DNA from 3 places in the Micromonospora kangleipakensis genome. Region 1 is predicted to be linked to each of the others. Evidence: riboswitches for the same ligand, from Rfam matches in the RefSeq annotation. Region 1 holds a riboswitch; each other region holds the start of a gene.
The links. Region 1 has a riboswitch for cyclic di-AMP ahead of EV384_RS24340 (LysM peptidoglycan-binding domain-containing protein). Riboswitches for the same ligand answer to the same signal wherever they lie in the genome.
Positions count from the first base shown of each region.

Region 2: linked by a shared signal. The riboswitch ahead of EV384_RS04375 (C40 family peptidase) and the one ahead of EV384_RS24340 (LysM peptidoglycan-binding domain-containing protein) in region 1 are both predicted to bind cyclic di-AMP.
Region 3: linked by a shared signal. The riboswitch ahead of EV384_RS10335 (C40 family peptidase) and the one ahead of EV384_RS24340 (LysM peptidoglycan-binding domain-containing protein) in region 1 are both predicted to bind cyclic di-AMP.

Region 1 covers NZ_SHLD01000001.1:5,061,596-5,064,862, forward strand. Annotated here, with positions in the region: gene EV384_RS24335 (YbaB/EbfC family nucleoid-associated protein) at 39-476, opposite strand; gene EV384_RS24340 (LysM peptidoglycan-binding domain-containing protein) at 652-1,323, opposite strand; cyclic di-AMP (ydaO/yuaA leader) riboswitch at 1,325-1,497, opposite strand; gene EV384_RS24345 (glycoside hydrolase family 3 protein) at 1,673-3,267, opposite strand, start outside.
Region 2 covers NZ_SHLD01000001.1:904,939-908,205, forward strand. Annotated here, with positions in the region: gene EV384_RS35780 (N-acetylmuramoyl-L-alanine amidase) at 1-1,229, opposite strand, end outside; cyclic di-AMP (ydaO/yuaA leader) riboswitch at 1,464-1,599, shown strand; gene EV384_RS04375 (C40 family peptidase) at 1,661-2,647, shown strand; gene EV384_RS04380 (phosphotransferase family protein) at 3,060-3,267, shown strand, end outside.
Region 3 covers NZ_SHLD01000001.1:2,123,995-2,127,261, forward strand. Annotated here, with positions in the region: gene EV384_RS10330 (sensor histidine kinase) at 1-595, shown strand, start outside; gene EV384_RS10335 (C40 family peptidase) at 912-2,012, opposite strand; cyclic di-AMP (ydaO/yuaA leader) riboswitch at 2,063-2,213, opposite strand; gene EV384_RS10340 (hypothetical protein) at 2,525-3,267, shown strand, end outside.

The DNA of each region.
Region 1 (3,267 bases):
GTGATCCGGGGCACCGACATTTCGCCGACCGGCGCGGGTCAGCCCGTCCGGCCGCCGCCCAGCCGGGCGGCGGCGTGCTCCATCGCCTGGCTGAACATCTCCATCTGCCGCCTCGACTGCTCCCGCAGCCCACCGAGCCGGGCGGCCAGGGCGTCCACGTCGGCCCGCGCCGAGGCGCTGACCTGGGTGTCGAGGTTGGCGAGGGCGGCGTTGACGGCCACCACGATGTGTGCGCAGAGCGCCTCGATCCCCTCGGCCGACAGCCGCGGGTCGACGGTGACGGACTCCAACCGCCCACCCTGGACGACCACGGCCCGCACCAGCCCGTCGGCCGCGGCGCCGGTGCCGCGGAGCAGCTCCTCCGCATCGCCGTCGGTGTGCTCGGCGGGCCGGGAGCGCATCGCCGACAGCGCCTGCTGCGTCCGGGTCAGCAGCTCCTCGAGGCTCGCGGCCGCGGAGAACGGTTCGTTGGTCATACCCGCGCTTTCTTCACGTCCTTCCCGAGCACCGTGACGATAGCAATCCCCCGTCCGGCCCGCCGGGGACACCGGCACCACGTCCACCACGACGGCGAACGCCCGGCCGGAGCACCGGCCGGGCGTTCGTCGGCTGCGCCGGCTCCGGCCCAACGGGATCGGATCCGGCGGTACGTCAGCGCAGCCGGAGCTGCTGGCCCGGGAAGATCAGGCCCGGATCGGCACCGACCACGCGCTTGTTGCGCTCGTACAGCGCGTGCCATCCGCCGGCGAGGTCCCGCATGTCGGCGATCATCGACAGCGTGTCGCCGGGCTTGACCACGTAGGTGGTGGTCGAGTCGCCCGCGGCCGGCGCGGTACGCCGGTGGCTGCGGGTCGCCGGCTGCTCGCTCCGCGAGGAGCGCTTCTCCCCCTTCGACTTCGATCCCGAGTCCGACCGGGACGTCGAGCCGGAGTCCCTGGTGGAGTACTGCCGGGTCGAGCCGCCCTTCTTGCCGCAGACCGGCCAGGCGCCGATGCCCTGCCCGTCGAGGACCTTCTCGGCGATGGCGATCTGCTCGCCGCGGCTGGCCAGGTCGGCGCGGCTGGCGTACTTCTGGCCGCCGTAGCCGTTCCAGGTGCTCTTGGAGAACTGGAGGCCGCCGTAGTAGCCGTTGCCGGTGTTGATGTGCCAGTTGCCGCCGGACTCGCACTGGGCGATGGCGTCCCAGTTGACGCTGGCCGCGCTGGCCGGCGCGGCCGGGCCGAGGATCGCGGCGGCGCCGGTCGCGGCACCGACGACGAGCGCCCCGACGGCGAGGCGGCGCGCGCCGGTCCGTCGGTGGCGTGCGGTGTATTCAGTTGCCATGGTGTGGTTTCCTCCACGCCGACGAGGTGAGCTGTCGGGTTCGGGCCGAGGAGCCCGGCCGCCGTCAGGCGGCTTCACCCCGAGGTGTCGAGCACCGAGGAACGTGTGGGTCCCCCGCTCCCGCCTGAGGTCAGGTACCGACGGGCCGGCGGCGGGATTAGGCGTTGCCGGTCCGTGGTGTCCGCGATCGCGAACGCATACGACGTTAGGAACGGTTTCGGACGATCGCCCACTTCTTGTGAAGTTCTTCACCCGGCCGGGCGAAGGGCCGGAATTTCGAGTTGCGACACTCCCGAACGTGCAATAGGGAGGCCGCCGGGTCGACGCCCGGCGGCCTCCGCGAACGCGTTCAGTACGTCAGGCCGTAGCCCTGCGGGAAGAGCGGAACCTGCCCGTCGCCGGCGTTGATGGGCTGCTGACTGACCGAGTTCATCCAGGTCATCGGCAGTTTCCCGGTCGGCGCGGCACCGAAGAGGACGTCGGCCACGCCGGCGCCCTCGGTGCCGGGCAGCCAGGACGCCAGCAGCGCGTTCCAGCCGGGCAGCCCGGTGGCGATGTCCAGCGGCCGGCCGGACACCAGCACCACGATCACCGGCACGCCGGCGTTGCGCAGGGTGGCGATGGTGCGCAGGTCCTCCCGGTCCAGGCTCATGCTGCCGGTCCGGTCGCCCTGGCCCTCCGCGTACGGTGTCTCGCCGACGACGGCGACCGCGGCCCGGTAGCTGCTGTCGATGCCGGTGCCGCGCTGGTTGTAGGTGACCGTCGTGGTCGGACCGACCGCGGCGCGGATGCCCTGCAGGATCGTGGTGCCTGGGGTGATGGCGCCGGACGAGCCCTGCCAGGAGATGGTCCAGCCGCCGCTCTGGTTGCCGATGTTGTCGGCGTTCCTGCCGGCCACGAAGATCTTGTTGTTGTCCCGGGCCAGCGGCAGCACGGCGCCGGCGTTCTTCAACAGCACCTGGGACTGGCGCACGGCCTGCCGGGCCAGCGCCCGGTGGGCGGCGTTGCCCACCGTCGGGGTCCAGGCCCGGTCGGTGTACGGGCGCTCGAAGAGGCCCAGCTCGAACTTCTTGGTGAGGATGCGCCGGTTCGCGTCGTCGATCCGGCTCAGCGGCACGTGCCCGTTCTGCACCTCCGCGCGCAGGGTGCTGATGAAGTTCTTCCAGGCGGTGGGCACCATGACCATGTCGATGCCGGCGTTGATCGCGGTGGCGACCTCGGCGGCGGTGAAGCCGGAGCTGCCGTCGATCTGGTCGATGCCGTTCCAGTCCGAGACGACGAAGCCGCTGAAGCCGAGTTCGCCCTTGAGGACGGTGCTGATCAGGTACTGGTTGCCGTGCATCTTGACGCCGTTCCAGCTGCTGTAGGAGATCATCACCGAGCCGACGCCGCGCTGCACCGCGGCCTGGAACGGGGGCAGGTGGATCGCCCGCAGCTCGGCCTCGGTCAGCTGGGTGTTGCCCTGGTCGTCGCCGCCGGTGGTGCCGCCGTCGCCGACGTAGTGCTTGGCGGTGGCGAGCACCGAGGTCGGGCCGCCCAGGGTCGTGCCCTGCAACCCGGTGACCAGGGTGGACATCTCCGAGGGCAGGTCCGGCGTCTCGCCGAACGACTCGTAGGTGCGGCCCCAGCGGTCGTTGCGGGCCACGCAGAGGCAGGGCGCGAAGTCCCAGTCGACGCCGGTGCCGGAGACCTCCTCGGCCACCGCCTGGCCGATCTGCTGCACCAGGGCCGGGTCGCGGGTCGCCCCGAGCCCGATGTTGTGCGGGAAGATCGTCGCGCCGACCACGTTGTTGTGCCCGTGCACGGCGTCCACGCCGTAGATCACCGGGATGGCCAGCGGCGTGGCGAGAGCGGCGCGCTGGAAGCCGTCGTACATGTCGGCCCAGCTGGTCGCGGTGTTGGGCGAGGGCGCGGAGCCGCCACCGGAGAGCAGCGAGCCGAGCC
Region 2 (3,267 bases), 4.2 Mb from region 1:
GGGGACGTTGTCGTGGCCGAGGATGTGCTGCCGGCCAGCGGGATCTGGAACCGCAGCGCCAGGTGCCGGACCAGCTTGGCCGAGGTCCGGTACATCGCCTCGGTGTACCAGGTGCCGTGGCCGGCGAAGCCCTCGTGCTCGATGCCGATGGACTTGGCGTTGACGTACCAGTTGCCGGCGTGCCAGCCGACGTCCTTCGCCTTGATGTGCTGGGCCACGTAGCCGTCCACCGAGCGCAGCGTGTAGTGCCAGCCCAGGTAGGTCTTGGTCTGCACCAGCTTCACGCTCGGGCCGAAGTAGCCCTCGGTGTCGTGGATGACGATGTACTCGATCTTCTGCTGGGCCGGCCGGTCGCCGAGGTCGTGGTTGCCGTAGTCGCCCGGGTTCGGGCCGTACTTCTCGTACGGCGCGGGGATCCACTCACAGGCCAGGCGGACCGGGCATTCCAGGCCGTCGGGCCGCTCGGCGCGGCGCAGCCCGAGCCGGTGCAGCCCGGACTCGTCGGGGGTCACCTCCCGGGCGGCGAGGGTGACCCGCTGGCCGTCGTCGGTGGTCCGGGCGGCACCGACGCTGATCTGGTCGTACACCTCGTCGGCGAAGGCCGCCGCGGCGTCCTCGGTGTCCGCGCCGGAGTACCGGGCCACCGCGCCGTACCAGGCCGCCGGGTCGCTGCCGGCGCCGACCGGCGCGGCCAGTTCCCGCTGGTACGACGCGAGCAGCGCCGCCCCGCCGCGGATGTTGGCGGTGGCGTCGGTGCGCAACGTCTCCTCGGGTACGCCGGTGAGCGCGGCGGCGGCGTCGAGGGTCTGCAGGGACGCCCGTGGCAGCAGGTCCCCGGTCGGCTCGGCCGCCACGGTGGAATCGACGACCAGGGGCCGGGACTCGTCGCCCCGGGGGTCCTCGTTCTCGTCGACGTGCGAGCCGGAGGGCGTGGCGGCGACCTGGTCGGCGTCGGTCAGGTGCATCGGCCCGTAGCCGCCGCTGGTGCTGGGCTGGCCGGGGTGGGTGTCCCAGCGGGACTCCAGGTACGACACGCCGAGCAGGACGCTCTCCGGCACGCCGTATTCGGCCGCGGCCGCGGCGTACTGCTGCTGACGGTCGGTGGGTTCGGTCGGTCCGGCGGTGAGGGGTTCCGCGGCGACCGGTCCGGTGGAGAGGAGCGCGGTGGCCGCCGCCATGGCGGCGGCGAGCAGGATCCGGCCGCGTGGCGGCGAGGGTGGGCGGTGCATGGAACCTCCCGGTCAGGTGGGGGTAACTGCGTGCTCACCCTCGCCCCGGAGGCAGTCTCGGGTCAATACTTACCTGTAAACGATGTTCGATGAAAGTTTTCTTCAGCCGGTTCTCGCCGGATCCGAACTTCGGGTACGGAGTGTCACGGCGTCGCGGGTTGCGGATCAATAACAGCCATCTCTACTCTGGTCAATCGTCGGCCGGTGTGTGCACCGTCCAACCCGGGTGGTGACGGTCCGACACCGCCGAGTCGCCTCCGGGCGAGCCGGGGACCCAGGTAACCGGGGTGAATCCGCAGCACTGCGGTAGGGCGGCTCCCTTCCCGTCCGAACCCGTCAGCTAACCCGGTAGGCGGTCAGCGAAGAAGGAGTACGGAAGCCCGGTGGCACACCATGCCCCGCGGCGACCGTCGGTCCGGTCGGTCGACCGGATGACGGCTGCGCCGCGTCCACGCTGGTCCCGCTTCACCACCGCACTCGCCGCCCTGGCCGGCACCGCCGTCATCCTGACCGGCGGCGCCACGGCGGCCCACGCCGAACCGACGGTCGCCGAGATCGAGCGCCAGATCGACCAGGACTGGAACAAGCTCGAACCGATCATCGAGCAGCACAACGCCACTCGCCAGGACCTAGCCGTCAAGCGGAAGCAGGCGGCGGCCCTGGCCAAGCAGATCACCCCGTTGCAGCTCCAGGTCGACCTCGCCATGGGCCAGGTCGGCGGTCTCGCCGCCGACGCGTACAAGGGCGACAACCTGTCGACCGTGAACGCGCTGCTGGGCAGCCGGTCGCCGAGCGACGTGGTCGCCGGCCTCGAACTGCTTGACCGCTTCGCCCACCGTCAGCAGCAGCAGGTGCGCAACGTCGTCGTACTCCGCGACCAGCTGGCCGCCAAGAAGAAGCCGCTGGACGAGATGGTCGCCCAGCTGACCCGGACCGAGGCCCAGCTCGCGGCGAAGAAGAAGCAGATCAACGCCGAGATCGCCCGCCTCGACAAGCTCCGGCTGAAGGTCTACGGCAGCGGCGGCGGCGGTCCGCTGCGGCCCGCGCCCTGTCCGTCCGGCTATCCGGGCGGCCCCGCCGGAATCGCGGTCAAGTTCGCCTGCGCCCAGATCGGCAAGATCTACGTCTGGGGCGCCGCCGGCCCGGACCACTACGACTGCTCCGGCCTGACCATGGCCGCCTGGGCCAAGGCCGGCGTCTCGCTGCCGCACAACGCCCGCCAGCAGCACGACGTCACCCGCCGGGTGAGCCGGAGCGAGCTGCGCGCCGGGGACCTCGTCTTCTACTACAGCGACCTGCACCACGTCGCCATGTACGTCGGCGGCGGCTGGGTGGTGCACGCCTCCCAGTCCGGCAAGCCGATCACGATGAAACGCGTCGACGACGGCCAGATCAACAGCTACGGCCGACCGGGCTGATCCACCGGAAGGGGCTCCCGCGTGGCGGGGGCCCCCTTCCGCCGTCAGCGGATCGGCCAGGTGCGCCAGAGATGCCATGCGGGCTTGGCTGTCACTGGTGGCGGTGGTCATCGTGCCTCTCACCTGCGGCGGGAGTGGTGAGGCGTGGGGGACATCGGTGGCCGGTCGCGAACCTGTGACGGCCTGGAGACGGCCTGGCGGTCGCGGAAACCGAACGCCAGGCCTGCTCCGCTGACCGGAATCGAAGCGCACTGTCAGCTTGGGCAAGATCGGCTCGAAGGGTCGCGTTCCGCCTGTTCGTCGCGCTCTCAGGTGGTGGGGTTGACTGTGGCGTGTCGACGTAGAAGCCGGCGCGCAGTCGCACGAGATAACCCCGGCGACGTCGGTGGTCATTTCCGCAATGATGGCCGACATGGACGTAGACGAGGTCGAGGTTGTCGTCGCCCATAACGAGCGCGCGACCCTGCGCGTCGGCGACGTGTTCGTGAAGATCGACGCTGATCAGACCCGCACCGACGTCGAGGTCGAGGCGATGGCGATGGCGCCGGTCCCAACCCCGGAGATCCTGTGGCGGAAGCCGCCCGTACTCGCGCTCGCCGCTCTCCCGGGGACGGCACTCG
Region 3 (3,267 bases), 2.9 Mb from region 1:
CGACGTCGCCCGCCAGGACCCCACGCGGGACCGGGACGAACTCATCGAACGCCTGCACACCGTCAATCAGCGGGCGATCGATCTCACCGAGGCCCTCCTGCTGCTCAGCCGCGGCGACCGCGGAAACTTCACTTGCGAGAGCGTCGACCTCTCCCTCATCGCCGAAGAAGCCGCCGAAACGCTGCTTCCCCTCGCCGAACAGCGCCGGATCACGCTGGACGTCACCGGCGGGGCGGCCCGGACCAGCGGCTCCGCCGAGCTCCTGTTGCGGATGGTGACGAACCTTGTCCAGAACGCCATCGTCCACAACCTCCCCGCCGACGGCACCGTAACGGTCCACACCGAGGCGCACGGCGACACAAGCGTGCTGCGGCTCGGGAACACGGGTCGCCGGCTCCCACCGGAACTGGTACCGACCCTCACCGAACCCTTCCAGCGCGGAACGGAACGCGTACGCACCGACGAACACCCCGGCGTCGGCCTCGGCCTGGCCATCGTGCACAGCATCGTCCGCGCCCACGACGGGACCCTCGACCTCGTCCCCAGCCCCAACGGCGGTCTTTTCGTCACGGTCCGGCTGCCCAGCACGCCCTAGGCATCGTCCCCGATCGGGCTGCCAGCGGATCTGCCAGCGGGCGTCCGGCTCGCGCAGACAGGCGGCCCAGAATCGGGAGCCGGGCAGGGCGGCCCAGCCTGCCGGCGCGTAGCGGGACAGGACCCGGCGTCGAGGGCGGCCGGGGCGCCGAGCGCTGCCGCCATCCACCGGGCGGGGATCTGGTTGCGCTGTGCCAGGCGCAACAACCACCCGTCGACCGCTTCACCGTCATGGATGCCGACCGACATCCACGGCGACATGACCTTGAGAAAGCGTCATCGAGGTTGAGAACCTACAGCGGCTCGGGACCGGACGGTCACCCGGGGCGGCGAGCACCGCTGTAAGACATATTCGCCAGCTGGGCCATTCGGACCACGTCCCCGGTATGCGGGGCGTGGACGATCAGTCCATTGCCGACGTAGATACCCATGTGATGGTGATCGGAATAGAAGAAGACGAGGTCACCCGTGCGAAGGTTTGCTCTGCTCACCGCCACACCCGCGGTCCATTGAGAGCCTGTGTAATGGTCCAGCTGCACCCCGGCGGAAGCCCACGCGTACTGGGTCAGGCCGGAGCAGTCGAACGAGTCCGGACCGTTGGCCGCCCACACGTACGGCTTGCCGATCTGCTTGCACGCGGTCTTCGCCGCGACGCCGCCGCTTCCCGTGATGGGGACGGCGGGACACTGCCCACCGATGAACAGCGAACTGGTCGACGTGATGGGCGAGGTGCTGCTCGCGGTGGCGGCTGTCTGCGCGGCGGCTGCGGCTCTGGCCGCCGCGGCGTCCGCGGCCGCCTTGGCCGCTGCGGCCGCCTCCGTGGCGGCGATCTGTCGGTGTAGCGCATCCAGCCGCTTGATCTCGGCGTCGATGGCCTTCTTGCGAGCCGCCAACTGGGCCTGCTGGCGCTGCTGTATCGCGATCAGCGCGTCAACCTTCTCCTTGTCGGCGTCGTAGCTCGCCTGCTGGGCCGACAGCCGGGTGATCTGTCGCTGCTCCGAATCTGCCACCCGATTCACGAGCGCGAGCTGATCTCCCAACGCTGCCGGCGACGAGCCGCGGGACAGCAGGGCGTTGAATGTGGAAAGCGACCTTTCCTGCTTGTAGTACCCCGCCAGAATCTCCTGGACCCGGGTCCTGCTGGCCTCCACCGACTTGCCGAGTGGCTCGATCCTCCGGCTCAGTTCGGCCGATCTCCGCTGGTTCGCGGCCAGGTCCGACCGGACCTTGTTGTATTGCTCGATGACGGGTTCGAGCTTTTGCCACGCCGCGTCGATCTGCTGCTGTACATCGGCGGCGGACGGTGCCGCATGGGCGGGGGCCGCCGGCCCGACGGCCACCATGGCCGCCGCCGCGGCCGCGGCCGCGGCCGCGAGGATTCTGGTGAGCAGACGCGATCCGGCAGGCCGGGTGCGCACGGGTGACAACGGCCTCGGCTCCTTCCACTCGAGGCCGACGCACCGCACGGTGCACCGACCTCGACCGCCTACCGGGTTAGCTGACGGGTTCGGGCGTGGAAGGCGCCCTACCGCTGATGCGGATTCACCCCGAAACCTGCGGTGGTTCCCCGGCTCGCCTGGCGACGCCAGTGACGTCCAGCGACTCGGCGGTGGCCGTCCCGGGGCACTCCAGGTGGAGACCGACATCCGGAACGGACGCTGACCAACATTAGTGAGGACGGCCAGAAGAAATCAACGAGCCGGTGACGCCAATTCGCTGCGCTGTCAAGCGGGCACATTGGGTGCCGGAATTATGCGTACGTAAGGTTCCGCTAATCGGATTCTTAATCTCCCCTAATCTTGACCTTCAACCTGCGCGCTATTTTTCTTCGGCAACCCTCAGGTGACGCTTAACCGTTTTCCCAACGTCATGGCGGCTCCAGCCGACGTTGCGACAGCCCGGGCCGCCTCTGCCGGTAGGGTCGGCCGTCATGCGGATGGTCTACACCTCAGCACCGGACCACGTGTTCATTCCCGCCCGCCAGCGGCTGCTGCGACGCTTCGGCCGTTGGGCGCGGCGGCACCACCAGCCGGTCGACGAGTTCGTCCTCGAGTCGCTGCTCGACTACCGCTGGGCCGACGGTGACGGCCTGCTCGGGCGGTGGCAGCCCGAGGACCTGGAAGAGGCGCTGCTCGACTGGTTTCCCCGCCAGGTGACGCTGTCGCCGGAGCAGTGGGCCGCCGTCACTCCGACCGTACGCGTGTTCGTCGACTTCCTCTTCGACCAGGACCTCGCCGACCGACGCTGCGCCGACCGGCACCTGCTGCACGTCGCCCTGGACAAGCTCGCCGCGCCGTTCGCCGACGCGATGGCGGACCAGAGCCGGTACGGGCTGGCGAAGTTCTGGGCCACCCGGATGCTCCACGAGGGGGTCGACCCGACCGATCAGGTGGCCGCCGAGCGGTTCATCGCCGACCTGCACGCCGGCCGGATCGCCGTCGACGAGAACCTGCTGCACCAGGTGATGGCCAACCATCTGCTCGGCGAGGATCCCGACCGGCACCCGCCAATGCCGCTGGTGGCCGTGCCCGACGACGACACCCTGCGCGGACTGGCCGCCGAGTCCCTCGTCGTACTCCGGCTGCAGGAACTCGTGCGGTGGCTCGGTGACGGGCGGACCCTCACCACCACCGGTCGCCTGCGGCTGGCCGACGCGCGGGAACTCGTCGCGCT